2 linked regions of the Sandaracinus amylolyticus genome follow. The protein of the gene in region 2 interacts with the protein of the main gene of each other region in a pairwise test. Links are inferred from orthologs where the notes say so. Each region holds a gene or a part of one and is shown on either strand. Other genes may lie near its edges.

Region 1 (15,955 bases), 2.1 Mb from region 2 along the record:
GCGCGCGCCGCCCGCCTCGCCCTCGCCGCTGCCCTCGGGCCGCGTCGTCGCGCGCGGGCGCGTGATCGTGAACGACCCGAAGCCGTCCGAGACCGTGATCGTCTCCTGCTCGACCGGCGCGCCGCCGCCCATCGCGCGCGCGCCGCCCTCTTCGCTGCGCGCGCGCTCGCCCTCGCGCGCCTCGCGATCGTGGCCGCGGTCCATGCTCTCCGCGCCCGCGGCGGTCGGTCGCCGCGAGGTGGACGCCTCGCGCTCGCGCGGCGGGGGTCGCTCCGTCTCTTCGGGCAGCGCGCGACGGCGGTCGTCGCCCTCGACGTCGCGCATGTCCGCGATCTCGTCTTCCTGCGCGTTGCCGGGCTCCTCGGTCGGGGCCTCCACCGGCTCCTGCTGCGCGCCCGGGCTCGGCTGGGCGTCGTCGCGGACCATGTTGGTCACGCTCGCGACCGTCTCCTCCTCGACGTCGCGCGACTGCTCGGCCGTGAAGCGCGCGTCGGGCGGGGGCTCCACGGGCGGGTCCTCGTTGTGCTGCACGATCGGCGTGCGCTCGTCGGGCGGCGGAGGAGGAGGCGGCGGCGGAGGCTCGGCCGCAGGCACCGGGACCGGCGGAGGCGGCTCGGGCTCCGGCTCGGGCGCGCGCTCCGGCTCGGGCTCGGGCTCGGGCGGCGGCGCGCGTCGGCGACGGCGCGGCGGCTCGGGCGCGGCCTCCTCGACCGGCGTTTCTTCGTCGGGCGGCGTGTCCTCGACCGCCGTGGCGGTCTCGTCGGGGAGCGCTTCGCTCGGGATCTCCGACGGGTTGGGCTCGAGCAGCGAGATCTCGATCGGCCGGCTCGGTCCCGGGCTCGGCTCGCTCTCGAGCAGCCGCGCGAGCACGCCGAGCCCCGCATAGATCGGCAGGTGGATCGACACCGAGCCCACCAGCGCGATCGCGAGCACGATCGCAGGCGGGACCAGCAGCGCTCCACTGCCTCGCGGACGTGCCGGCGTGCCCTTGGGGACGCGCTCGTCGTCCGGAGTGCGCGGCGTCGTGCTCACGAGCTGAGTCCGTGGTTCGGCGTAGCGGGCGCGCGATGCGCGAGCAAGCAGAGCAGCCCCACCACCGCACACGTCGGGCCCGCGAGCCGCTCCGTCCAGAGAGGCGCTTCGCGACGCCCGAGAACGACGACGCCGCGACCCGGAGCGGGCCGCGGCGTCGTTCGAGCCGTGCTGCGACGGTCGGTCAGCGAGGCGGGCGCACGATCACGCGGCCACCGCCACCACCGCCGCCTCCACGCTGCGGCGGCGGGGTCACGACCACGCCACTGCTGCGGCGCTGCTGCGGCTGCTGCACCACCACGCCCCCACCACGCGGCGGGCTCACCACCACGCCTCCACCACGCGGCGGCGGCGTCACCACGACGCCTCCACCACGCGGCGGCGGCGTCACGACCACACCACCACGCGGCGGCGGGCTCACCACCACGCCTCCACCACGCGGCGGCGGCGTCACGACGACGCCTCCGCGCGGCGGGGGCGTCACCACGACCGTGCCCTGCCGCGGCGGCGGCTGCACCACCACGCCGCCGCGATAGGCCGGCTGCTGCACCACCACGCCGCCTCGGTACGGCGGCGTCGCGACGACCGCGCGGCGCGGCGGCGGAGGCGACACGATCACGCCGCGCCCGTCACGCCAGCCGCCCTGGATGTACACGTAGCCGCTCCCGCGGCGCTCCCAGCGCGGCTGCACGAACGCGTAGCCGGGGCGCGGCTCGATCCAGTAGCCGTCGACCCACGCGTACTGGTAGCCGTCCCACTCGTAGTGGCCCTCGACCCACACCGCGCCCTGGTACGGCGCGGGGCTCTGCGCGTAGGTCACGGTCGCGACCGGCGGGGGCGGCGGATCGTAGACGACCACGCCCGCGCGTCCGCGCGCGACGGTGGCGTAGCAACCGGCGTTCGCCATCGCGAGCACGAGGACGGCTCCCGTGACGATCCGGCGCAGGAACGAGCTCATCGTGACCTCCAGTCCACGTCCTCGGTGCTCGAGAACGGGGTGTCATCTTCCCCAAGCAATGCGGGTGCCTGCCTCACGTGGCGAGTGGCCCCTCTGGCGTTACGAGAATCTCCGAGAGGCGCAACGCGGCACCCTGGAGTCGGTGTGGGTTGCATCGCCGTCCATTGCCATGCGCATCATCGGCGTCCACGAACGAGCCCCCGGAGGAAGGAACCGCGATGGCCGAGAGCCGCGATCAAGAGTCCCTCGCCCACGAGTCGATCGACGCCCCGACGCGCGAGCTGCTTCAACGCTTCGGGTGGGACACGCAGAGCTTCGAGGCGCTGCGCGCACGGCTGCGCGCCGGCGCCGCGGAGTCCGACAACCACATCCGCGGCCGGGTCGCACCGCCCGAGCAGGGCGACGTCATCACACTTCCTGCGCCAGGCAGTGCCGCACGCAGGGCGCTCGAGGCCCGTGGGCGCGAGGCGCTGCGCACTGGGCTCGTGGGCGCGGTCGTGCTCGCGGGCGGCATGGCGACGCGCTTCGGCGGCGTCGTGAAGGCGGGCGTCGAGGCGGTCGAGGGCCGCACGTTCCTCGACCTCAAGCTCTCCGACGTCGCGCGGCTCGCGGAGCGCGAGGACGCGCGCATCCCGATCTACGTGATGACGAGCTTCGCGACGCACGACGAGGTCGAGCGCCTCTCGCGCGCGCTCGAGACCCCGCGCGCGCCGGTGCGCTGCTTCCCGCAGTACATCTCGCTGCGCCTCGCGCCCGACGGCTCGCTCTTCCACGAGCCCAGCGACGGAGCGCTCTCGCCCTACGCGCCGGGCCACGGCGATCTCAGCTTCGCGCTGCGCCGCGCCGGGCTGCTCCAGGACTTCGTGCAGAAGGGCGGACGCTTCCTCTACATGTCGAACGTCGACAACCTCGGCGCGACGCTCGATCCCGCGGTGATCGGCGCGCACCTCGAGTCGGGCAAGCAGATCACCGCCGAGGTCGTGCGCAAGGAGAAGGGCGACAAGGGCGGCGCGCCCGCGCGTGTCGACGGCGTCGCGCAGATCGTCGAGTCGTTCCGCTTCCCGGACGGCTTCGATCAGGACTCGATCCCGGTGTTCAACACGAACTCGTTCGTGCTCGACGCGACCACGCTCGATCGCGACTTCCCGCTCACGTGGTTCGTCGTGCGCAAGAAGGTCGAGGGCGCCGAAGCGATCCAGTTCGAGCGCCTCGTCGGCGAGCTCACCGCGTTCCTACCGACCGCGTTCCTCGAGGTCGAGCGCCAGGGCGCGGACGGTCGCTTCCAGCCGGTGAAGGATCCGCCCGAGCTCGAGCATCGCCGCGCGGAGATCACCGCCCTGCTGCGCGCACGCGGCGTGCTCTGATCCGCGCGTGAGGTCTCGTCTTCTCTTCGCGCTGCTCCTCGCGGTGGGGTGCGGCGACGATCCGGTGCGCATCCTCGACGGCGCGTGCGCCTTCGCGGACGAGCACCGGATCGCGATCCCCGATGGTCCCGTGATCGACGATCTCGCGATCGCGAGCGACGGCGACCGCGTGCTCGCGGTGTGGTCGGAGCGCGCGGGCGCGTTCGTGCGTGCGCTCGATGCGCACGGCGCGCCGTCGGGCGAGGCGACGCGCATCGGACCTTCGTGCGAGGGCGGGCTCGCGGCGGTCGTGCACGACGGCGCGTTGCACGTCGCGTGTGGTCGGCGCGGTCGCGAGGGACGCGACGACGAGGGCGGCGTGCAGCTCTACGTCGTGCGCGAGGGCGCAGTGAGCGCGCGCGCGTCGCTCGGCGCGATGGGCCGCGACGGCAGCGGCGTGTCGGTCGCGATCGACGCGCAGGGCGCGCCGTGGCTCGGATGGCAGGAGGCCGAAGGCGCGGTGAGCGAGGCGTGGATCGCACGCGCGAGCGACGGCGCGACGACGGAGCGGCTCTCGTCGCCGCGCTTCCGCGCGTCGCGCCCTGCGCTGCTCGCGAGCGGCGATCGCGTGCTCGCGACGTGGGCCGAGACCTGGCTCGACCGCGACGGCGACGTCGAAGGGCGCGTGATGCTGCGCGCTGGCGCGCGTGCGGCGCGTCCAGTCGCGGATCTCGCGTTCGACGCCTCGCTCCCGATGCTGCGCGACGGCGTCGCGGGCGACGTGGTGCTCGGGTTCCGCGATCGACGCCCCGGAGGGTCGCGACCGCGCTTCCAGATCGCGCGCGTGCAGAGCGACGCGACCGCGATCGATCGCATCGAGAGCGCGGCGCACGCCAACGCGACCGGCGCGTCGACGACGATCGCCTGCGGCGGGGACGTGTTCGTCATCGCGCCGCGCACCCACTCGCGCACCGAGCGGCTCGTCAGCGTGCGTCGCTACACGCGCGAGCTCGAGGCGCGCGGCCCCGAGATGCAGATCTACGAGCACGGCGCCGCGTTCGAGCACGCGGACGCGACGTGCGTCGGCGATCACGTCGTCGTGCTGTTCGCGTCGCGTCGCAGCCAGCTCCAGCAGCAGGGCTCGGTGCGCGCCGTCGCGGTGAATTGCGCGTCCGAGTGACTCAGCGCGCGACGAGGCGACCGCCCGAGTACCCGTAGGTCACCGCGCGGTCGCGCCACGGGAGCAGCGGCGGCGCGATGCCGTCGGTCGACGGCGTGTCGCCCCACGGCCAGCTCGACGCGTCCCACCCGCGCGCGGTGCCCGGCCGGATCTCGAGCGTGCCGTTGCCCGCTCGCACTTCGTTCTCGACGCGGCGTCCCGACTGCTCGCGCGCGACCTCGCGCTGCAGGATCGCCGGGAACCCGACCGGCGTGAACTGGAACACCAGCAGGACCTCGCGGCGCACGTCGCCGATGTTCTGCCGCACGCGCATCAGGATCTCGTGTCGCGGATCGCCGGTGATCTCCGCGGTGCGCACGTCGAGCACGTCGCCCGCCGCTTGCGCGGGGATCTGGAAGTGGAACCAGCCGCTGCCGCTGCGGAACCCGGGACCGACCACGACGAGGTCGCGCCCGTACACGACGACCTCCTCCTCCTGCGCGTCCGCCGCGACGTTCGCGCGCACGCGGAACGTCGGTCGCGCGTCGCGCAGCCCGCGCTCGCGACGGAACGCGGCGAGCAGATCCTCGACGCCGGGGGGAGGCGGCGTCGCGGGCGCGGCGCTGGTGGTCGTCGTCGCCGTGGTGGACGCGCGCGCCGTCGTCGCGGGGTCGACGTAGCGCGGGTTCGGTCGCTCCGAGACGCGCGCGAAGCGCGAGCCATCCCAGCGGTACTCGCGCGAGAGCACCGGCCCCCACGGCACGAGGATCGGCTCCGCGTCGGCGGCAGGTGCCTCTTGCAGCGTGCTCGCGTCGAGGCCCTGCGCGCGCCCGCTGCGCGCCTCGATCGTCGCGGGCTGACCACGACGTCCGGCGCGCACCTGCACCGCGGACTCGACGCTCCCCGCGCCGGTCGCCTTGCGCGTCTCGATCGCGAACGCAGGCACGATCTGCGCGGTCGCGAACGAGAAGACCTGCCAGAGATCGCGCGAGCCGCGGTCGTCGCTCTGGCGCAGCGTCACCACGAGCTCGCTCTTGCCGTCGCCGGTCAGATCGACGAGGCGCGGCTCGCGTACGTCGGCCGCTGCGGCGATCGGCAGCTGCACGAACGAGAAGCCGCGGCCCTCCTGCCACCCGGGGCCGGTCACGACGAGGAAGCGATCGACGATCGACACGCGCTCGGGCTGCGCGTCGCCGCCGACGTCGCCGCGGAGATCGTGCGCGGGCCGCGCGCCCTCGAGCTGGCGGCTCGCGAGGAACGACTCGAACGCCGCGGTCTGTCCGCCGCTCGGCGCGAGCGTCGGCAGTAGCTCGAGGTGGGCGCGATCGACCGCGGCGAACGTCGGCTCGCTCTCGACCTCGGGACGCGCCGCCGAGTCGACGTCGCGCAGGCGCACCGAGCCGCGCCCTTCCTGCCAGCGCGCGCTGCCGGGGATGGCGTTCCACGGGATGAATGCCTCGACGACGTAGCCGCCGCGCGAAGGGCCCTCGACGATCTGCGCGCCGCGCGCGTTGCCGGGACGGCCGAGCCCGCCGACGCCGACGCGCGCCGCGCTGCGCCCGGTCTCGCCGGCCCAGAGCCAGATCTCGACGCCGTCGAAGCCGCGACCGCGCGGCATCGCGAGGGTGACGACGACGGCGTCCTCGTCGGTGCCCGGGCTCGCGGTGCGGATGAGCCGCTCGTCGCGCACCTCGGCGCCGACGTAGAGACCGCCGCCGTCGTAGGCGAGCGCGACGCGCATCGAGGCGTCGCTGCCCTCCCCCACGTCGAGGAAGCGCACGTCGCGCCACTCGCGCAGCGAGCCGTCGACGCGGAGGCTGGCGCCCTCGCCCACCTCGGTGATCGGCAGCGCGACCTGGGCGTCGGCGCGGGGAGCGAGCGAGAGGATCGAGGCGAGGACGGCGAGCCCGAACGGTGCGCAGCGCATCGGGCGAGGGACGTTATCACAGCGGACGCGCTTCATTCGGGTGAGCGTGGGCGGGTCACGCTCACGCTCACCCGCGCGCCCGCTCACGCCGCGGGGGCCGGCTCGTCGGTGTCGGCGTCGTCCTCGCTCGCGTCCTCGCTCGCGACGGCGTCGCGGATGCGGTCGAAGAACGCCTCCTGGCGCGCGCGGTCGCGCGGGAAGGCCGCCTTGATCTGCCCGGCGACGGCCGCGTAGACGTCGAGGAACGACTCCTTCGCGTCGTCGCGCAGCGCCCGGGCCTGCACCGTCGCGACGCGCGCCGCGGCGCGCGCGTCGAGCGCGGCCTGGTAGTCGGCTTGGATCGCGTCGATGCGGGCGCGCTGCACGTCGCGCTCGGCCCACGAGCTCGTCGCGGCGATGCGCGCCGAGAGCACCACGAGCGCGGCCACCTCGGAGGGGCCCACCGGCTTGACGATCGGCGTGACCCCCTCGGGGAACACCGAGCTCGCGACGCCCGCATCGGCGCAGGCGCGCTGGACGCTCTTGACGATCTCGTCCGCGCGCACGTCCACCAGGCGGACGCGGCCGCGTGGCTCCACGAGCGCGAGGATCGCGGCCTCGTAGGCGCGCTGCGAGGCGACGAGGGTCGCGAGCGACGCGCTGACGGTGGTCGCGAGCGACTCGAGGTGGGCCCGGACCTCGGGCGCCGGCTGGAAGACGGACGCGTAGTTGCGGAGCGTGGCGGCGAGGTACGCGGTGAGCGCCTCGCAGCGGGCGACCGGTGTGTTGCGAGTCGGCAGCTGCATCGGGAAGGCCCCCCCTCGGGCCTGCGCGAATGCCACCAGGGTCCGCGAGGCGTCGCAAGAAAGCCGCGCGCCGCTCGTGCGACACGCGCGGCGCGGCAGGAAGCCCGGCGGGCGCCGGCTCGCCGTTCCTCGGGCGTGGCCGGAGCGCTGCCGCCCTGGGATCACGGTCGCGAGGCGTGGCAGGAAACGCTCCCGGCCGGCCCCGCGAGCTCGCGAGGCGTGGCAGGAAACGCTCCCGGCCGCGCCTCGACGCCGCGCGACGACGGGGGGACCATCGCGATCCACGGCTCGCGGATCGCACGGGCGCGCCGGCGATGTTGCGTGCCGCACCTCGCGGCGCCGGAGCTCCACCCGCGACGCGGTCGATCCGCTCGCGAAGAGCAGTACGTCATCGCTCGGAGCGACGACGACAGCGACCTCGGCTCAGGAGCGCACGGTCGGGAGCGGGACGCGGACCTTCTTCTTCTCGCCGCGCAGCGCGAGCTGTCCGCACGCCGCCGCGATGTCGTCGCCCTTGCGGCGACGCACGAAGTTGGGCACGCCCTGCCCGCGCAGCGTCTCCTGGAACGCGTCGACGGTCTCCCAGCTCGGCGCGCGCAGCGGGTTGTCGTCGACCGCGTTCATCGGAATGAGGTTGACCTTCACCGGGATGCCGCGGAGCAGCTTCGCGAGCGCCTTGGCGTCGCCGGTGGACGCGTTGACGCCCTCGATCAGCGTGTACTCGATCGTGATCCGGCGGCGCTTCGGGAGCGGGTAGCGCTTGAGCGCGGCGAGGAGCTCGGCGAGCGGATACTTCTTGTTGATCGGCATCACCTCGCTGCGCCGCTCGTCGCTGGTCGCGTGGAGCGAGATGGCGAGCTGCACCTGACCGCCGAACTCGGTGCCGAGGCGATCGATCTCGGGGACGAGGCCGCTCGTCGACACGGTGACGCGGCGCTTGCTGAGGCCGAGCCCGTCGGGATGGCAGAGCAGCGTGAGCGCGCGCGCGACCGCCGCGTAGTTGTGCAGCGGCTCGCCCATGCCCATGAAGACGACGTTGCGCACCCGCTCGCCGCTCGCCTCGAGCTGGTCGCGACCCGCGAGCACCTGGCCGACGATCTCGGCCGCGCTCAGGTGGCGCTTGAAGCCCGCGATCCCCGACGCGCAGAAGGTGCACGCCATCGCGCAGCCGACCTGCGAGGAGATGCACTGGGTGACCCACGCGCTCGTGGGCTCGACGTCCTCGGAGTCGTCCTCGGGCGTGTAGCCGTCGCCGGGCTGCGTGCTCTTCATCGGGATGAGCACGGTCTCGACGGTGCGCGCGTCGGGCAGCGAGACGAGCAGCTTGCGCGTGCCGTCCTCGCTCTCGTGGGCCTGCGCGATCGAGAGCGGAGGCACGAGCGACTCGTCCGCGAGCTTGCGACGGAGCGACTTCGGGAGATCGGTCATCTGCTCGGCGTCGAAGACGCCGCGCTGATGCAGCCAGCGGAACACCTGGAGCCCGCGGTACTTCGGCTCGCCCCACGACTCGAGCACCGCGGCCCACTCCTCGGGCAAGCGCTCGAGGGGATGGGCGGGAGGAGCGAGCTCGGGACGAGGGAGAGTCGACATCGGCCGCGATCTGTGCGGCGCCGGTCGCGCGGCGGCAACTCGCGCACCCGCGCGATCACACCGAGAGCCCCGCCAGCCCCTTGCCGACGAGCTGCACGCCGAAGATCAGCAGCACCACGGTCAGGATCGCGGCGTTGTTCTGGACCAGCCACGACTGAGCCTGGCCCAGCGCGCGCTCGGCCCGCTCGCCGCCCCCCAGCCGATAGAGCACCGGCCCCGCGACGGAGAGGCTCGCGAGGCCGGTGAAGACCGCCACGCACACCGCCGTCTCGGAGGCGGACATCTCCACCTGCCCGATGGTGGATCCCGCCGCGCCCGCGAGGGCCCAGTTCTTCGGGTTCGCGGCGGAGAGGAGCAGCCCTGCTCGCACGGCGTTCCTCGGCGAGTACTCGTCGACCGACGCCATCCACTTCGGCATCTCGGCGGTCTCGCCGGGGCCCGGGCGAGCTCGCCACTTGCGCAGCGCCGCGCCGAGCAGCGCGACCCCGACCAGCAGCTTCACCCAGCTCACCGCGGCGCTCGTCGCGTCCTCCGACGCGCTCGCCGCACCATCGGCGACCAGCGCGGCGACGGTCGTCAGGAGCCCGATGCCGACGATCCACGACGCCGCGAACGCAGCGCCGTTCGCGCGGCCGCGGCGGGAGAAGAGCGTGAGCAGCGTCGCGATGATCGGCACCGGAAACACGCCGATCCCGACCGCGAGGGGCAGAACGTCACCAATGACCGCGGTCGCCGCCGGCACGCCGCGTCACGCAGCAAGCCCCACACCGCGCGACCGCGCGTGCCCTCGCCCGGATCGATCAGGGCGAGTGCGCAGCAGAGCCCGGATCGCGAGCGCCTGGGCCGCGGCGAAGCGCGGACCAGGCGCGAGCCATCTCAGCCCCTACCCACCGAGACGGCAGAACCGCGGTACCGGGCGCGGGGCAGTGGGTCCGCCACCCTCGTGCGACGGGGGCCGCCGAGGCCGACCACAGACTGATCGAAGCATCGCGGCAAACGCGCAACGCGCGCGCCGCGATGCGCCCACCGCTTCCCGAAGCTCACTGCGTTTCCCGTGGCAGCCCGCGAGCACCCGGGTGGCGGACCCACTGCCCCGCGCCGCTCGCCGAGACGCTACACGGCCACTCCGAAATCTCTGAGAGCAGCATTGAGCGACGTCTTCTTGTCCGTGCTCTCGGTGCGCTTCCCGATGATCAGCGCGCACGGCACGCCGAACTCGCCCGCCGGGAACTTCTTCGGGCGCGTGCCCGGGATCACCACCGAGCGCGCCGGGATGCGACCGCGCGTCTCGACCGGCTTGTCGCCCGTCACGTCGACGATCGGCGTCGACGCGGTGAGCACCACGTTCGCGCCGATCACCGCCTCGCGCTCGACGTGCACGCCTTCCACCACGATCGCGCGCGAGCCGACGAAGCAGCCGTCCTCCACGATCACCGGACGCGCACCGGGCGGCTCGAGCACGCCGCCGATCCCGACGCCGCCCGAGAGGTGCACGTCGCGACCGATCTGCGCGCACGAGCCGACCGTCGCCCACGTGTCGACCATCGTGCCTGCGCCGACCCACGCGCCGATGTTCACGTAGCCGGGCATCAGCACGACGCCCTTCTCGAGGAACGCGCCGTAGCGCGCGACCCCCGGCGGCACCACGCGCACGCCCGCTTCGTCGAGCCCGTGCTTGAGCGGGATCTTGTCGTGGAACTCGAAGGGCCCGATCTCGATGCGCTCCATCGCGCGGATCGCGAAATAGAGCAGCACCGCCTGCTTCACCCACGCGTTGACCGTCCACTCGCCGCCCTCGCCCGGCGGGTTCGCCACGCGCAGGCGGCCTTCGTCGAGCGCCGCGATCGCGTCGAGCACCGCGACGCGATGCGACGTGTCGTGCAGGTGTGAGCGGTCGGCGAATGCGGCCTCGATCAGCGGGCGAAGCGAGGTCGGATCGGGTGCGTGGCTCGACATGTCGTTCGTCCTAGCAGGCGCGCGCGAGCCGAGGAAGCCCGCCCCTCGGACCAACGACGGAAAAGACGAACGCCACGCACGCGATCGCAGCCTGAACGATCGCGTGGTGGCGCACGTGGGAACGCGGCCGGTGTCGCCACGGCCGCCCGAGCCGACTGACGTCAGCTCGGCTTGTTCATGTTCTGGCGAGCGTTGCCCTTGAGCTCCTTCGCCTTGCCCTCGGCGGCCATCTGCTCGTCGTCGATCACCTGGCCGATGCGGTTCTTGGCCTTGCCGATCAGCTCTTCGCCCTTGCCCTTGGTGCGCTCGGCGGCCTTGGCGGCCTCCTTCTGCGTCTTGCCCTCGAGCTCCTTGGCGTGGCCCTCGGCTTCCATCCGCTCGTTGCCGGTCAGCGCGCCGACGTTCTTCTTGATCTTGCCGCCGAGCTCCTTGGCGGAACCCTCGCCGCGGTTGGTCTGGTTGTTCGCCATCGCTCGTCCTCCTCGTGCCCTTCGACAGAGCACGGCGCATGCCGGAAAACCGACGAAAACCCGAGCGATTCCGTGCAGGCGCCCGGAGCCGATCGGGACGATGCGCCCCACGCCGCGATCACTCGCGGCGGAGCGCACCGATTCGGCGTCATGCGCGCAGGCGCGACCAGCTTCGGAGGAAGTTCTCGCCGAGCACGCGGCGGATGCGGTCCTGCGTCCAGCCGCGCTCGAGCATGTACGCGACGAGGCGGTAGTACGCGTGCGCCCCGTCGCGGAGATCGGGCGGCGGGATGATCGCGCCGTCGTAGTCGCTGCCGAGCGCGGCCGCTTCTTCTCCGCCGGCCCGGATCACGGCCTCGAGGTGATCGATCACGCGGCGCCCGTCGCGCACGCCGCGACCGAGGAACGCGTGGTGGAAGATGACCGCGACGACGCCGCCGGTGTCGGCGACCGCGCGGATCTGATCGTCGTCGACGTTGCGCCACATCGCGTGCACGGCGCTCGCGCCGGTGTGCGTGACGATCAGCGGCTGCGCGCGATCGTGGACCTCGACCGCGTCCCAGAAGCCCTTCGGGCTGACGTGCGCGAGATCGACGAGCACACGCGCGTCGTTCAGGCGCTTCACCATCTCGCGGCCCGCGTCGGTCAGGCCGCGATCGCCGCGCAGGCGCAGCGGGCTCGACGTGTCGCCGTAGATCGAGTTCGAGAGGTGCACGAGCGTCACGCGGGTGATGGCGCCGCCCGCGATCGCGCCGACGCGATCCTCGGCGCCCTCGAGCGCATTGCCGCCCTGCACCGCGAGCAGCGCCGCGTGCTTCCCGTGCGCGCGCGCCGCGCGGTACTCGCTCGGCGTGCGCACCACCGCGATCGATCCGCTGCGCTCGAGCGTGCTCTGCAGCGCGGCCAGGTTCGCCTCGAGCAGCGCGGGACGCGCTCCCGCGCCGCGCGCGATGTTCGTCGCGATCGACCACATCGCGCCGGTGAGCCCGCCCTCGAGCGCGCGCGGCACGTCGAGGTGCCCGAAGAAGCGCCCGCCGAGCGGCCCGAGCCGATTGCGCGCGAGCAGGTCGTAGCCCCAGAGGCGCGGCGGGATGAACGACTCGAGGTGCAGATCGATCACCTCGCACGACCACGCGAGCTCGACCGCTTCGCGCGGAACCCCCGCGGCGCGCGCCACGTCGCTCGCATCGCGACCGCTCGCGCGCGCCACCACCGCGCTCATCGCGACACGCCGAATTGCACGCGGTGCCCGCCGAGCGCCGGGAGCTCCGCGACGAAGCGGCTGCCGTCGACGCGCGCGGGCCACATCTGCCAGCGCGTCTGCGTCGCGCCACCGAGGTGCGTGTCCCCGACCTCTTCCTCGTGACCGAGCGCGAGATCCGCGGGCTGGAACCCCGGGGGCAGCGCGATCGCGGGCGCGGAGACGCGGAACTGACCGCTCGCTGCGCGCAGCGCCGGCGAGATCTCGAGCACGGGGCCGAGCGGGCGCTTGGTCTCGTCGTCCCACGCCTCGCGCGCGTCGGGCGCGACGTGAAAGTGGATCTCGACGTCGCTCGACAGCGCGCCCGCCGGGATCTCCAGGCGCGCGCCGTTCGCGAGCTCGAGCGTGCCGCCCGACGATCCCACGGTCGCGCTCACCTCGCGCTCGCCGCGCGCGCTCACCGGTCCGCGATGCACCGGCGCAGCGGGCGCGCGCTCTTCGACGGGCATCGTCTGCGCCGTCGTGCTGCTCGCGCTGGTCCCGCCACCACACGCACCGAGCGCGAGCGCGCCCCCGATCGCTCCCACCATCCAACGTCGTCGCATCATGGGCTTTCCCCTCCCGTGTGCTCCCGAACGTGATCCCCTGGGCGTGTCGCGCGAGCGAGTCGCGATCGACACATCGCCAAGCATCCTACTTCCTGCGACGAAGCCATGCGAGCAGGCGTCGAGAAGCCGTCGTTGACCGCGCGCAGCGGGCTTTGGCAGTCTCCCGTTCGTGTCGCTCCGCGCTCGTGCCGCCGCGCTCGTCGCGCTCTTCGGATGCGTCGGATGCGGCACGGTCGATCTCGGCGACAACATCGTCCCGCCCGACCTGATGCTCGACGAGGACTTCTTCTACTGCCGCATCCAGCCCGAGGTGATCGAGCCGCAGGGCTGCGCGGGCGGTGGCGCGGGCGAGATGGGCATGTGCCACACCGCGCGATCGGCGCTGCGCCTGGTCGACACGACCGGCATCGCGCCGCCGACGTGCGCGGAGGATCGCGTCGAGGGCACGGTGCCGCCGGAGTACGTCGAGAACTTCCAGGCGGTGCAGTTCACGGTGCAGAGCGATCCGCTCTCGAGCCCGTTCTATCGACGTCCGACGGGGCTCGACTCGCACCCGCGCGTGATCTTCCCGGAGACCTCGCCCGAGGCGGATCTGATCGCGACGTGGATCGCGCGAGGTGGGCTCTGATGCGCGCGCTGCTCGCGCTGATGATCGCGCTCGCGGCTCCATCGATCGCGCACGCGCAGGATCCAGCGCCGAGCGCGGAGAGCACGAGCGCCGAAGAGGACGCGCCCGTCGGCGTGTTCGCGCGCGTGATCGTCGATCGCACCGTGATGCGCAGCGGGCCCGGCGCCGCGTTCCGCGGCGTGCGCAGCGCGCGTCGCGGCGACGTGTTCCCGATCGTCGAGCGCGGCACGCGCGGCTACTGGTTCCGCGTCGAGCTGCCCGACGCGACCCACGCGTGGATCTCCGGCGACGCGGTGTACACGCACGAGCTCTCCGCGGACGAAGCGTCGCAGGGACGCTTCCTTCCCGAGGTGTTCGCGCCCGCGCCGCTGCTCCAGGCGACCGGCGAGCTGCACTTCGGCTTCGGCGTGCTCGGCGTGAACGACCCGAACGGGTTCATGACGATCCGCCCGACGATCTACTTCGCGCCCGAGATCGGCATCGAGGCGACGCTCGCGGCCGCGGTCGGCGAAGGCGGGCGGCTGATGATCGGCACGCTCGGCGGGCTCGTGAACGTGTTCCCCGACTCGCCGGTCGTGCCTTTCCTCGGCGCGGGCGGTGGGTTCGTGGTCAGCGATCCCAACGCCGACTCGTTCTTGTTGCAGTCGGGCGTGACCGGCGCGCTCTACGCGGGCGGCGGCCTCCGCATCGCGTTCCGCTATCGCATCACGCTGCGCCTCGAGGCGCGCGCGTGGGCGATCTACGACGAGAACCGCTACGTCGCGCAGGAGGAGCTCAGTGCAGGCTTCACGGTCTTCTTCTGAGCGCGCGTGGCTCGTGCTGGTCGTCGTGCTCGCGAGCACGATCGCCGGGTGCGTGACGGTGCGGCCCGAGGAGCGCGAGTTCCTGGCCGATCCCGCGATGACGTTCGGCTCCGAAGGCGAAGCCGGCGCGCACGAGGCGCACGTGCTCTCGAACCGCGAGGGCAGCTACGGCGCAGCCGGCGTCACCGGCGGCGGCTGCGGGTGCAACTGATGGCGCGTGCGCTCGCGATCGCGTGCTCGCTCGTCCTGGTGATCGCGAGCGTCGCGTCGGCGCAGAGCGGCGAGATCGGCGTCGCGGGCACGCTCTACCACGAGGGCGGCGGTCCATTGAACATGACGGTCGTCACGCCCGGCGTGCGCGCGTCCGTCGATCCCATCGAAGAGCTCACGATCCGCGCGGGCTGGGAGGCCGACATCGTGAGCGGCGCGAGCGTCGCGGTCGTCGACGCACCGTCCGCCGAGGTCGACGTGATCTCGACCGCGACGCAGCTCTTCGACTTCCGCAACGTGATCTCGGGCGGCGCGGAGGTGCGCAGCGACTACGGCTCGATCCGCGCCGGCTACGCGTACGGGTTCGAGAACGACTACCGCAGCCACGCGATGACGCTCGGCGCGCGCGCCGAGGCGTTCGAGCGCACGGCCGCGTTCGATCTCTCCTATGCGCGCGGCTGGGACGAGGTCTGCGACGTGTTCCAGCCGCGCAACCAGGAGCCGGTCGATCGACGTCGCCTCGCGAGCTCCGAAGGATGCTTCGGCGACAGCGAGGATCTCACCGAGCGGCCGGTCGAGCTCCAGACGTTCCAGGGCTCGTGGACCCAGGCGTGGGCGCCGATCTTCACGACGCAGCTCACGATCACCGCGCAGCTCGTCGACGGCTTCCAGAGCAACCCGTATCGCGCGGTGTGGCTCGGCCGCACCGCGGCCCAGGAGCACCACCCCGACTTCCGCGCGCGCTACGCGGCCGCGCTCGGCGCGCGGTTGTGGCTCCAGCCGCTCTCGGGCGCGCTCCAGGCGAACGTGCGCGGCTATCGCGACACCTGGGACGTCACGAGCATCACCGCGGAGCTCGCGTACGAGCAGGTGATCGAGGGCTCGCTGCGCATCCGCGTGCGCGGCCGCTACTACAACCAGACCGGCGCCGCGTTCTACAGCGACGACTACGCGCTCGCGCCGCGCGGTCAGTACTTCACCGGCGATCGCGAGCTCTCACCGATGTGGAGCACGCTCGTCGGCGCCCAGATCGCGTACACGATCTCGTCCGGTGCCGAGGGCGCCGCGCTCGGATTCCTGCGCTCCTTCGATCTGCTGCTCAAGGGCGACTGGCTGCACCACGATTTCCCGAGCTTCCACTATGGTCGCGTCGCCGTGCCCAACGTCGACGGGCTCATCGTGACGCTCTCGCTGGAGGCTGCGTTCTGATCATGTCGATGCTCCGCTCCTTGCCGCTGGTGCTCGCGGCGCTCTTGTCGCTCGCGGGATGCAACCGGCGCGGCTC
Region 2 (9,441 bases):
AGACGACGCTCAGCGCGGATCCGAACCGCCGCCTCATCGGCGACGACGAGCACGTCTGGACCGACAAGGGCGTCTTCAACATCGAGGGCGGCTGCTACGCGAAGGCGATCAACCTGACCGAGGAGCAGGAGCCGGAGATCTACCGCGCGATCCGTTTCGGCAGCGTGCTCGAGAACGTGAAGTACGACGAGCACACGCGCGTCGTCGACTACACGGACATCTCGATCACCGAGAACACGCGCTGCGCGTATCCGATCGAGTTCATCGACAACGCGAAGATCCCGTGCGTGGGCCCGCAGCCGACGAACGTGATCATGCTGACCGCCGACGCGTACGGCGTGCTGCCGCCCGTCGCGAAGCTGTCGCCCGAGCAGGCGATGTACCACTTCATCAGCGGCTACACGGCGAAGGTCGCGGGCACCGAGGTCGGCGTGAAGGAGCCGAGCCCGACGTTCAGCGCGTGCTTCGGCGGGCCGTTCATGGTGTGGCACCCGACGAAGTACGCGGAGCTGCTCGCGGAGAAGCTGCGCACGACGGGCGCGCAGACGTGGCTCGTCAACACCGGCTGGACCGGTGGCGCGTATGGCGAGGGCAAGCGCATGTCGCTCAAGCACACGCGCGCGATCATCGACGCGATCCACGACGGCTCGCTCGCGAAGGTGCGCACGGTGGAGGACCCGGTCTTCGGGTTCCAGGTGCCGAGCGAGTGCCCGAACGTGCCGAGCGAGATCCTGACGCCGCGCAACACCTGGAAGGACAAGGCGGCGTACGACGCGATGGCGAAGAAGCTCGCCAAGTTCTTCGTGGACAACTTCAAGAAGTACGAGTCGCAGGCGAGCGACGCGATCCGCGCGGCCGGCCCGCGGCTCTGATCGCGAAGCGGGATCGGCGACACGAGCGAGAGCAGTATGGCGCTCGGTGACCGGCGGAGGACCCAGGCGAGCGGGGCGAGCGATCTGCTCGTCGCGCTCGCCGATCCCGCGACTCCGATCGAGACGCTCGCGCTGATCCTGGCGAAGGACGAGTACCCGACGCTCACGGTCGAGTCGGGCCTCGCGCGCATCGACGAGCTCGCCGCGCCGCTCGCGGCGCATCGCTCGGCGCTCGTGGCCCTCGACGCGAACGACCAGGCCGAGGCGCTGCGCGCGCTGGTCTACGACGAGCTCGGGTTCCGCGGGAACGCGGACGACTACTACGATCCGCGCAACAGCTACCTGAGCGACGTCGTGGACCGACGCACCGGGATCCCGATCACGCTGTCGGCGCTGCTGATGGCGATCGGGCGGCGCATCGGGATCGTGGTCGAGGGGATCGGGTTTCCAGGTCACTTCCTGGTGCGCGTGGGCGGCGAGCGCGGCGTGCACCTCGATCCGTTCTTCGACGGACGGGTGGTGAGCGAGAGCGCGCTCGAGCGGCTCGCGGAGAAGTTCCTGGGCTCCGCGTCGCGGCTGCGCCCCGAGCACTTGCACGTGGTGTCGCCGCGCTCGATGGTGGTCCGCATGCTCGTGAACCTGAAGCACGCACACGAGCGCAGGCACGATCACGCGCGCGCGCTCGTCGTGAGCGACCGGCTCGTCGACGTGACCGCATCGGTCACGTTCCGGCGTGATCGTGGGCTGCACGCGCTCGCGCTCGGCGCGTCGGCGGCTGCGGTCGAGGATCTCGAGGCGTACCTCTCGGACGCGAGCCAGCCTGCCGACGAGCTCGTGGTGCGACGTGCGCTCGCGAGGGCGCGCGCGTCGAGCGCCACGGGGATGTCGTGAGCCGGCAGCGCGGCGCGGGGTCGCTGACGATCGGCTCGCTGCGCGGTCTGCCGCAGCCGGCCTCGCGCGGAGCCGCGCCGCCGCCGCGGCACCTGCCGATCGCGCGGCCGGCGGGCCCGCCTCCGAGCGCGCCGGCGATCGAAGGGACGCCGCTGCCGCCCAGCAAGCGCGGGCAGCGCTGCTGCCGCACCGGCTGCGCAGGGTGCCCGGTGGGCGAGGCCATCCGGCGCGCGCGGGCCCGCGGCACCACCTGATCGGCGCGATCGGGCTCGACGCGTCCGGAGCCCTGGTCTACCGTCGCGACGTATGCGTCGGTGTGCGGCCGGGCTCGTCGCGATGCTCGCCGTGCTCGCGTCGGCCGCGGCGGGCTGCGGGCCTGCGATCCCGACGCGCTACGTGCTCGAGCGCGACATCGGCGACCTCTCGTATCGCCGTTACCAGCGCGTGCTCGACGTGGAGTTCCCGGTCGAAGGGAACGGCGCGGTGGGCCACACCGCGACCTACGTGCGCCGCTCGAGCCGCGGCGAGATCCCGTACGTGAACGTGTTCGTCACGGTGTACGACGCGGCCCCGGGCTTGAGCGCGGAGATCCGCCGGCAGGTGCGCTCGCTCGGGAGCTACGACGTGTCGGTCGTCGACGTCGGCGGGCGCGCGTGGTCGCTCGACGGTGGTGAGGGCGATCGCTGGATGCTCTGGGTGTCCGGCAGCCGGGTGGTGAAAGTCGGCGGGGTCGCGGACGACTCCCTCGTACGCGCCGTGGTGAGCGAGTACATGGGCCTCTATCCGAGCGACCTCGACGAGCGCGGTCGTGCGCGCGACGGCACGGCGAGCGCGGGGGACGCGAGCGAGCGAGCGGACGAGAGCGAGGATCTCGAGCTGCCGCGCTCGCTCGAGAGCGAGAGCGAAGCGGAGTCGCGTTGATCCGAACGCAACTCCGCGGGCGCGAATCGGTGGGAGGGAGGCTCCCGCCGATTCACTCGGTGGGAGGGAGGGTCTGCGGACAGACCCTCCGGCAAGAAAGCGGCGAAGGAGACGACGAATGAGCGACGCGATCCGAGAGCGGCTCCGGCCCGAGCTCGCGGCGCTGCATGCGTACGAGACGCCCGCCGCACCGGCGCGCATCCGCGTCGACGGCAACGAGAGCCCGTGGGCGCTGCCTGCGGAGGCGCGCGCGCGCATCGCCGAGGCGATGGCGTCGATCGCGCTGCATCGGTATCCGGATCCGCGCTGCACGGCGCTGCGCGCGGCGCTCTCCGGCTACGTGGGCGCGAAGCCCGACGAGCTGGTGATCGGGGTCGGATCGGACGAGGTGATCTCGATCCTCGAGACCGCGATCGCGCGGCCGCGCGAAGGGCGCGCGCACGCGGTCGTGATGCACCCGGATCCGAGCTTCTCGATGTACGGGATCATCGGGCGCGGGCACGGCCACGCGGTGGTGAAGGTGCCGCTCGACGAGCGCTGGGATCTCGACGCGGACGTGTGGTCGCGCGCGATCGGCGAGCACCGTCCTTCGTTGATCTTCCTGCCGAGCCCGAACAACCCGACGAGCAACCGCTTCGACGAGCGCGTCGTGCGTCGCATCGTCGAGCAGGCGCACGATGCGCTCGTGGTGCTCGACGACGCGTACGTCGAGTTCTCGAGCGGAACGATCTCGCACGCGCTCTTCGAGCAGCACGACAACGTGGCGGTGCTGGGCACGCTCTCGAAGATCGGGCTCGCGGCGCTGCGCGTCGGCTGGGTGCGGGTGAAGCCGTGGCTCGCGCACGAGCTCGAGAAGGTGCGGCTCACGTACAACATCCCGACTCCTTCGCAGGAGATCGCGACGCTCGCGCTCGGACCGCTGATGCCGATCCTGCGCGAGCAGATCGCGCTGGTGCGCGCCGAGCGATCGAAGCTGATCGCGGGGCTCGACGCGATCCCGGGGATCGCGGTCGATCCGAGCGACTCGAACTTCGCGCTCGTTCGGGTGGGGTCGCGCGCGGTCGAGATCGCGGCGCGGATGCACGCGGCGGGGGTGCAGGTGCGGACGTTCGCGGGGCACCCGCGGCTCGCGGAGCGGGTGCGGATCACGGTGGGCACGCCCGAGGAGAACCACATCGTCCTCGCGGCGCTCGCCGACGCGATGCGCGGAGCGGCGTGATGCGCGCGCTGATCATCGTCGCGTTGATCGTGGCGTCGATCCCAGCGCGGACACACGCGCAGGACGTCGAGACGGCGATCGAGGCCGATGCGGAAGCCGTGCGAGCCGACGTCGAGGCGCCCGCGCCGGACGAGCTGCCCGAGGGCGCCGACTTCGGACCGGCGATCCTGGTGTCGCCGCGCGAGCTGACGCCGGCTGAGCAGCGGCGCGAGCGCGCGCGCCGTTACGACGCGACCGAGCCGCTGATGCCGACGACGTTCCAGATCTTCGTGAGCGGCGGCGTGCCGCTGCGCGCGTCGCTCGACGACGCGCTGGAGGCGCATCGGTACGGGAGCTCGCCGGTGCTCTTCGCAGGCGACTTCACGCTGATGACGCGCATCGCGGAGTGGCTCTGGCTCGGCGGCCGCGTGGGCGCGCGCGGGCGCGGCTGGGGCAGCAACAACAGCGCTCCCGCGGTGGGGGGCGGCATCGACGCGCTCGCGGTGGCGCACGTGCGCGCGCACCTCGGGCCGATCGTCGATCTCGGTGCGGTGCTCGGCGTCGGGCTCGGCTGGGGCGGCGTGTCGATCCAGGGCGCGGGCACGTGGGCGTTCGCGCCGCGGCTCTCGGGCTACGCGCAGGTCGGGTTCCGCGTGGCGCAGGGCGTGCGCATCGGGGCGCGCGTCGGATGGGACTGGTTCTCCATGTACGACCTCGATCGCTACGGGAGTGATCTCGAGCTCGGCGGACCGCTGCTCGGGATCGGGCTCGAGGTGCGCCGATGAGGCGCGTGATCGTGATCGCGTCGCTCGCGGCGTCGCTCGTCGGGTGCCCTGCCCCCGACGACGAGTCGGCGATCTACGTCGAGGACTTCGAGACGACGTGCGACGGCACGCCGTGCGGATGGGCGCAGATCACGGGCGCCGAGGATGGCGCGAGCTACGTGGAGACGCTGCCGGGCGATCACGGGCTGCAGCTCGTCGGGCGCGACGTCACGGTGCGCGGCGGGACCGACGAAGCGTCGCAGTCGATGATCAGCACGCAGCTGCTCGCGCGCGCGAACGCGCGCTGCGATCTCGGATCGCACCTCGTGATGCGCGCGACCATCGCGCTGCAGGACGCGAACACGCTGACGTACGAAGCGGAGCTCGTGCCCGACGTGACGTGGACGAGCGCGACGCGCGATCAGAACATGCGCGTCGTCGAGGTGGCGAGCCCGCCCTGGCAGATCGAGCGCGTGCTCGGCGTCAGCCTGCGCAAGGAAGGCGACGGGAGCTGCGAGGTGGACTATCTCGCGATTCGCTCGCTGCGCACGTTCTGATCGCGCACCGGCGCCGCGAGGCACGACCCCTGCGTCTCGATGAAGACGACGGGAGAGTGCTCATGGCGACGATGAGAGCGGTGCGCTTCCACGAGTACGGCGGGCCCGAGGTGCTGCGCTACGAAGAAGTGCCTCGGCCCCAGCCGCGCGCCGGCGAGATCCTGGTGCGCGTGCACGCCGCGGCGGTGAACCCGATCGACTGGAAGATCGCGGCGGGCGCGTATCGGCTGCCGCTGCCGCACGTCGCAGGGCGCGACTTCTCGGGCGTCGTGGTCGGCATCGGCGAAGGGGTCGCGGACTTCACGCTCGGCGACGAGGTGTTCGGCAAGCACGACGGAGCGGACGCGGAGCTCGTCGTGGTGCGGCCCGACGAGATCGCGGAGAAGCCTCCGGGGCTCGACCACGCACGTGCGGCCGCGCTGCCGACCGCCGGGCTGACCGCGTGGCAAGCGCTGTTCGAGCTGGACGGCACGCCGACGCTCGACGTGCAGCCGGGGCAGAGCGTGCTGATCCACGGCGCTGCGGGCGGGGTCGGAACGTTCGCGGTGCAGCTCGCGAAGTGGCGAGGCGCGAGGGTGATCGCCACGGCGCGCGCGGTCCACGAGGCGTATCTGCGCAGCATGGGCGCGGACGTGGTCGTCGACTACACGCAGGCGCGCTTCGAGGACGTGGCGCGCGACGTGGACGGGGTCCTCGACACGATCGGCGGTGCGACCCAGCTGCGCTCGTACGACGTGATCCGACGAGGTGGCGCGCTCGTGTCGCTCGTCGGGCTCGCGTCGGGCTCGGAGCAGCGCGCGGCGGAGCGCGGCGTTCGCGCGACGGGCATCGTGTCGAAGACGTCGCGCCGCGTGCTCGAGGAGCTCGCGCGTCGGGTCGAGGACGGAGCCCTCGACGTCGAGATCTCGGCGCGCTTCCCGCTCGGCCAGGCGCGCGAGGCGTTCGCGCGGAGCCGCGAGGGGCACACGCAAGGGAAGATCATCCTCGACGCGTCGTGACGCGGGCGCGCACGCCGCGAACGCGCAACGCCCGGCGTGATCGCTCACGCCGGGCGCCGCTTCGTTCGTGACGTCGATCAGTCGTGGTGCGCGGCTGCGCGGCGCAGGTACGCCGGGATGTCGAGCGTCGCCTCGTCGGCGAGGGCCGCGGGGCCGAACGCGCGACCCGAGACGCGCAGCTCGGGCAGCGTCGCCTGCTCGGGCTGCTCGCGCGTCGTGCTCACGCGCGGCGCGGGCGCCGAGTTGCGACGCGCGGCGCGCGCCTCGACCGGCGCGGGCTGCTGCTGCGGAACGAGCGCCTTGAGCGCCATCTGCGGCTGCATCGACGGGCGGTGCCCCGGGATCGTCAGCGGCAGCGAGGTGCGCGAGGTGCGCGCCGCCGTCGCCGACGCCACGACCTCCTGCATCTCCGAGCTGTCGGTCTCGAAGCCCGTCGCGATCGCGGTGACCTTCACCACGTCGCCCATGTCGGGGTCCGTGAGCAGGCCGAAGATGATGTTCGCGTCCTCGTGCGCCGCCTGCTGCACCAGCGACGCCGCCTCGTTGATCTCCTTGAGGCGCACGTCGGGCCCCGCGGTGAAGTTGAGGAGGATCCCCATCGCGCCGTCGATCGAGATGTCGTCGAGCAGCGGCGAGTTGATCGCCATCTCCACCGCGTCGAGCGCGCGGCGATCACCGCGGCCGTAGCCGGTGCCCATCAGCGCGCGGCCCTGGCCGCTCATGATCGTCTTCACGTCGGCGAAGTCGACGTTGATGACGCCGCTGACCGTGATGAGATCGCTGATGCCGCGAACCGCCTGGACGAGCACGTCGTCGGCGCGCTTGAACGCCTCGAGGATCGACAGGTCGTCGTCGAGGTTCATCAGCTTCTGGTTGGGGATCGTGATGATCGTGTCGACCGACGCGGCGAGCTCGCGGATGCCCTGCTCCGCGTTCTTCATCCGGCGCTTGCCCTCGAAGAGGAACGGACGCGTCACGACGCCGACGGTGAGGATGCCGAGGTCACGCGCGATCTGCGCGATGATCGGCGCCGCGCCGGTGCCGGTGCCGCCGCCCATGCCGGCGGTGACGAAGACCATGTCGGCGCCCGCGAGCGCCTCCTGGATGCGCTCCATCTCCTCGAGCGCCGCCTTCTTGCCGACGTCGGGGTTCGCGCCCGCGCCGAGGCCGCGCGTCAGCGCCGAGCCGAGCTGCACCTTCGACGGCGCGAGGCTCTGCTCGAGCGCCTGCGTGTCGGTGTTCGCCGCGATGAACTCGACGCCCTCGAGCCCGCTCTGGATCATCGTCTGGAGCGCGTTTCCGCCGCCACCACCGACGCCGACGACCTTGATCCGGGCCTGCATCTCCGCGTCGTCCGCGAACTCGATGTGGAATCCCATGTTGCCTCCCGTGCCCTTTTCTCTCTGGCCCTCTCCCCGGGTTCGCCCTCCGCGGGAAGCGAGCATGTCTCGCGAACTGCCCAGCACTGCCGGTACTGGGCAGTCGATATCGTATCGATCGTGGTTTTGCCCGGACTCAGAACACCTCGCGGAACCACGCGCCGAGGCGCGCGCCCCACGTCGGTCCGGCGGGCACCGCGATGGAGCGATCCATCGCGTGCCGGTGCGCGCTCGTCACCACGCTGCTGCGCAGCTTCTCCGCGCCGTACTTCACGAGGCCCACGCCGGTCGCGTAGGCGGGGCTCTTCACGACGTCCATCAGGCCGCCGACGCCGGTCGGCGCGCCGCGACGCACCGGCAGGCCGAGGATCTGCTCGGCGAGCTCGGGCATCCCGTCGAGCATCGTGGTGCCGCCGGTGACGACGACGCCCGCGCCGAGGAGATCGCGGTAGTTGCCCTGATCGATCGTGTACGCGACCGCCTGGAAGAGCTCCTCGACGCGCGGCTCGATGATCTGGCAGAGCTGCTGGCGCGGCATGACGCGCGGGGCGCGACCGCCGACGCTCGGGACTTCGATCGTCGCCTCGGGGTCGACCATCACCGGGCTCGCGCAGCCGTACTTGATCTTCACGCGCTCGGCCTCGGCGATCGGAGTGCGGAGGCAGGTCGCGATGTCGTTCGTGAAGCTCGTCCCGCCGATCGGAATCACGCTCGTGTGCACGACCGCGCCGTTCACGTAGACGACGATGTCGGTGGTGCCGCCGCCGATGTCGACGAGCGCGACGCCGAGCTCCTTCTCGTCCTCCTGCAGGACCGCGTGAGCGCTCGCGAGCGGCTCGAGCACGACCTCCGCGACGTGCAGGTCGCAGCGCTCGGCGCACTTGATGATGTTCTGCACGCTGGTCGTCGCCGCGGTCACGAGGTGGACGTGCGCCTGGAGGCGGACGCCGCTCATGCCGATCGGCTCCTTGATGCAGTCCTGCTCGTCGACGATGTACTCCTGCGGGAGCACGTGGATGACCTGGCGATCGCTGGTCAGCGGGATCGCGCGCGCCTGATCGAGCACGCGCGCGACGTCGTCGGCGGTGACCTCGCGGTTCGCGATCGCGGCGACGCCGTCCTTGTTCATCCCGCGGACGTGCGAGCCCGCGATGCCGGCGTAGACCGAGCGGATCTCGACGCCGGCCATCGTCTCGGCCTGCTCGATCGCGCCGCGGATCGCCTGCACGGTCGTCTCGATGTTCACCACGACGCCGCGGCGCAGGCCGCGCGAGGGGACCGAGCCGACGCCGATGATGTCGAGGCCGTCGTCGGTGACCTCGGCGACGATCGCACAGACCTTCGTCGTCCCGAGGTCCAGCCCGGCGATGATCTCGTTCTCGGTGCCGTGGTTGCTCGCCATGATCGCTCCGATGTAGCGACGTCTACACGGCTGATCTGACGGGCACAAAAAAACTGCACGCGCTTCGTCGATCTGCGAGCGGTGGAACAGCCGTGCACGGGCACGTGGCACGTGCACGTGGACGATTCACGACGCGGATCTCGAGATCGACGGCGCGTCGGCACAGCGCTGCTGCGTCATGCAATGCGCGCGGGCACAAGGCCTCGAGCAACCGCGTCGTGACTCGTACACGTGCACGTGCCACGTGCCACGTGCACGGCTGTTCGCTCCGGAGCCCGCTCAGCGAACGCGAACGGTCACCCGGTCCGGCCTCCGCACGTTGTCGAGGTAGACGTACGCCGGTCTCGCCTGTCGCTGGCCGAGCTCGTCGAGCACGCGGCGCAGGCGGTCGAGCTTCGCGCGGTACGGGCCGTGGCCGAGCCTCACCTCGGTCGCGTCGTCGCCGATGCGCAGCGTGAG

Evidence for each region.
Region 1: the proteins of ftsZ (region 2) and rlmN interact in binary tests that used the Escherichia coli proteins (3 or more experiments, as listed by UniProt). The link is inferred for Sandaracinus amylolyticus from one-to-one orthologs.

Annotation. Positions count from the first base shown.
Region 1 is NZ_CP011125.1:4,436,282-4,452,236, reverse strand. Bases 6,712-9,544 are described here. They hold rlmN (dual-specificity RNA methyltransferase RlmN), read right to left. Parts: upstream 8,795-9,544; coding sequence 7,628-8,794; downstream 6,712-7,627. Other genes in these bases: DB32_RS18885 (GAP family protein), read right to left, coding at 8,850-9,536; DB32_RS18895 (hypothetical protein), read right to left, coding at 6,712-7,204. Outside these bases: DB32_RS18920 (TonB C-terminal domain-containing protein), read right to left, coding at 1-1,032; DB32_RS18915 (YXWGXW repeat-containing protein), read right to left, coding at 1,217-1,990; DB32_RS18910 (UTP--glucose-1-phosphate uridylyltransferase), read left to right, coding at 2,209-3,354; DB32_RS18905 (hypothetical protein), read left to right, coding at 3,362-4,513; DB32_RS18900 (DOMON domain-containing protein), read right to left, coding at 4,515-6,419; more of DB32_RS18895, read right to left, coding at 6,503-6,711; DB32_RS18880 (2,3,4,5-tetrahydropyridine-2,6-dicarboxylate N-succinyltransferase), read right to left, coding at 9,908-10,750; DB32_RS18875 (CsbD family protein), read right to left, coding at 10,912-11,220; DB32_RS18870 (dipeptidase), read right to left, coding at 11,369-12,442; DB32_RS18865 (hypothetical protein), read right to left, coding at 12,439-13,029; DB32_RS18860 (hypothetical protein), read left to right, coding at 13,199-13,657; DB32_RS18855 (SH3 domain-containing protein), read left to right, coding at 13,657-14,460; DB32_RS46885 (DUF4266 domain-containing protein), read left to right, coding at 14,435-14,671; DB32_RS18845 (DUF3570 domain-containing protein), read left to right, coding at 14,671-15,879; DB32_RS18840 (hypothetical protein), read left to right, coding at 15,888-15,955.
Region 2 is NZ_CP011125.1:6,517,847-6,527,287, forward strand. What follows is about bases 5,430-8,418. They hold ftsZ (cell division protein FtsZ), read right to left. Parts: upstream 7,581-8,418; coding sequence 6,279-7,580; downstream 5,430-6,278. Other genes in these bases: DB32_RS27450 (NADP-dependent oxidoreductase), read left to right, coding at 5,430-6,201; ftsA (cell division protein FtsA), read right to left, coding at 7,717-8,418. In the rest of the region: pckA (phosphoenolpyruvate carboxykinase (ATP)), read left to right, coding at 1-872; DB32_RS27420 (SirB1 family protein), read left to right, coding at 909-1,763; DB32_RS47175 (hypothetical protein), read left to right, coding at 1,760-2,017; DB32_RS27430 (hypothetical protein), read left to right, coding at 2,070-2,684; DB32_RS27435 (pyridoxal phosphate-dependent aminotransferase), read left to right, coding at 2,803-3,903; DB32_RS27440 (hypothetical protein), read left to right, coding at 3,903-4,667; DB32_RS27445 (hypothetical protein), read left to right, coding at 4,664-5,203; more of DB32_RS27450, read left to right, coding at 5,266-5,429; more of ftsA, read right to left, coding at 8,419-8,982; DB32_RS27465 (cell division protein FtsQ/DivIB), read right to left, coding at 9,262-9,441. UniProt on the Escherichia coli protein: Essential cell division protein that forms a contractile ring structure (Z ring) at the future cell division site. The regulation of the ring assembly controls the timing and the location of cell division.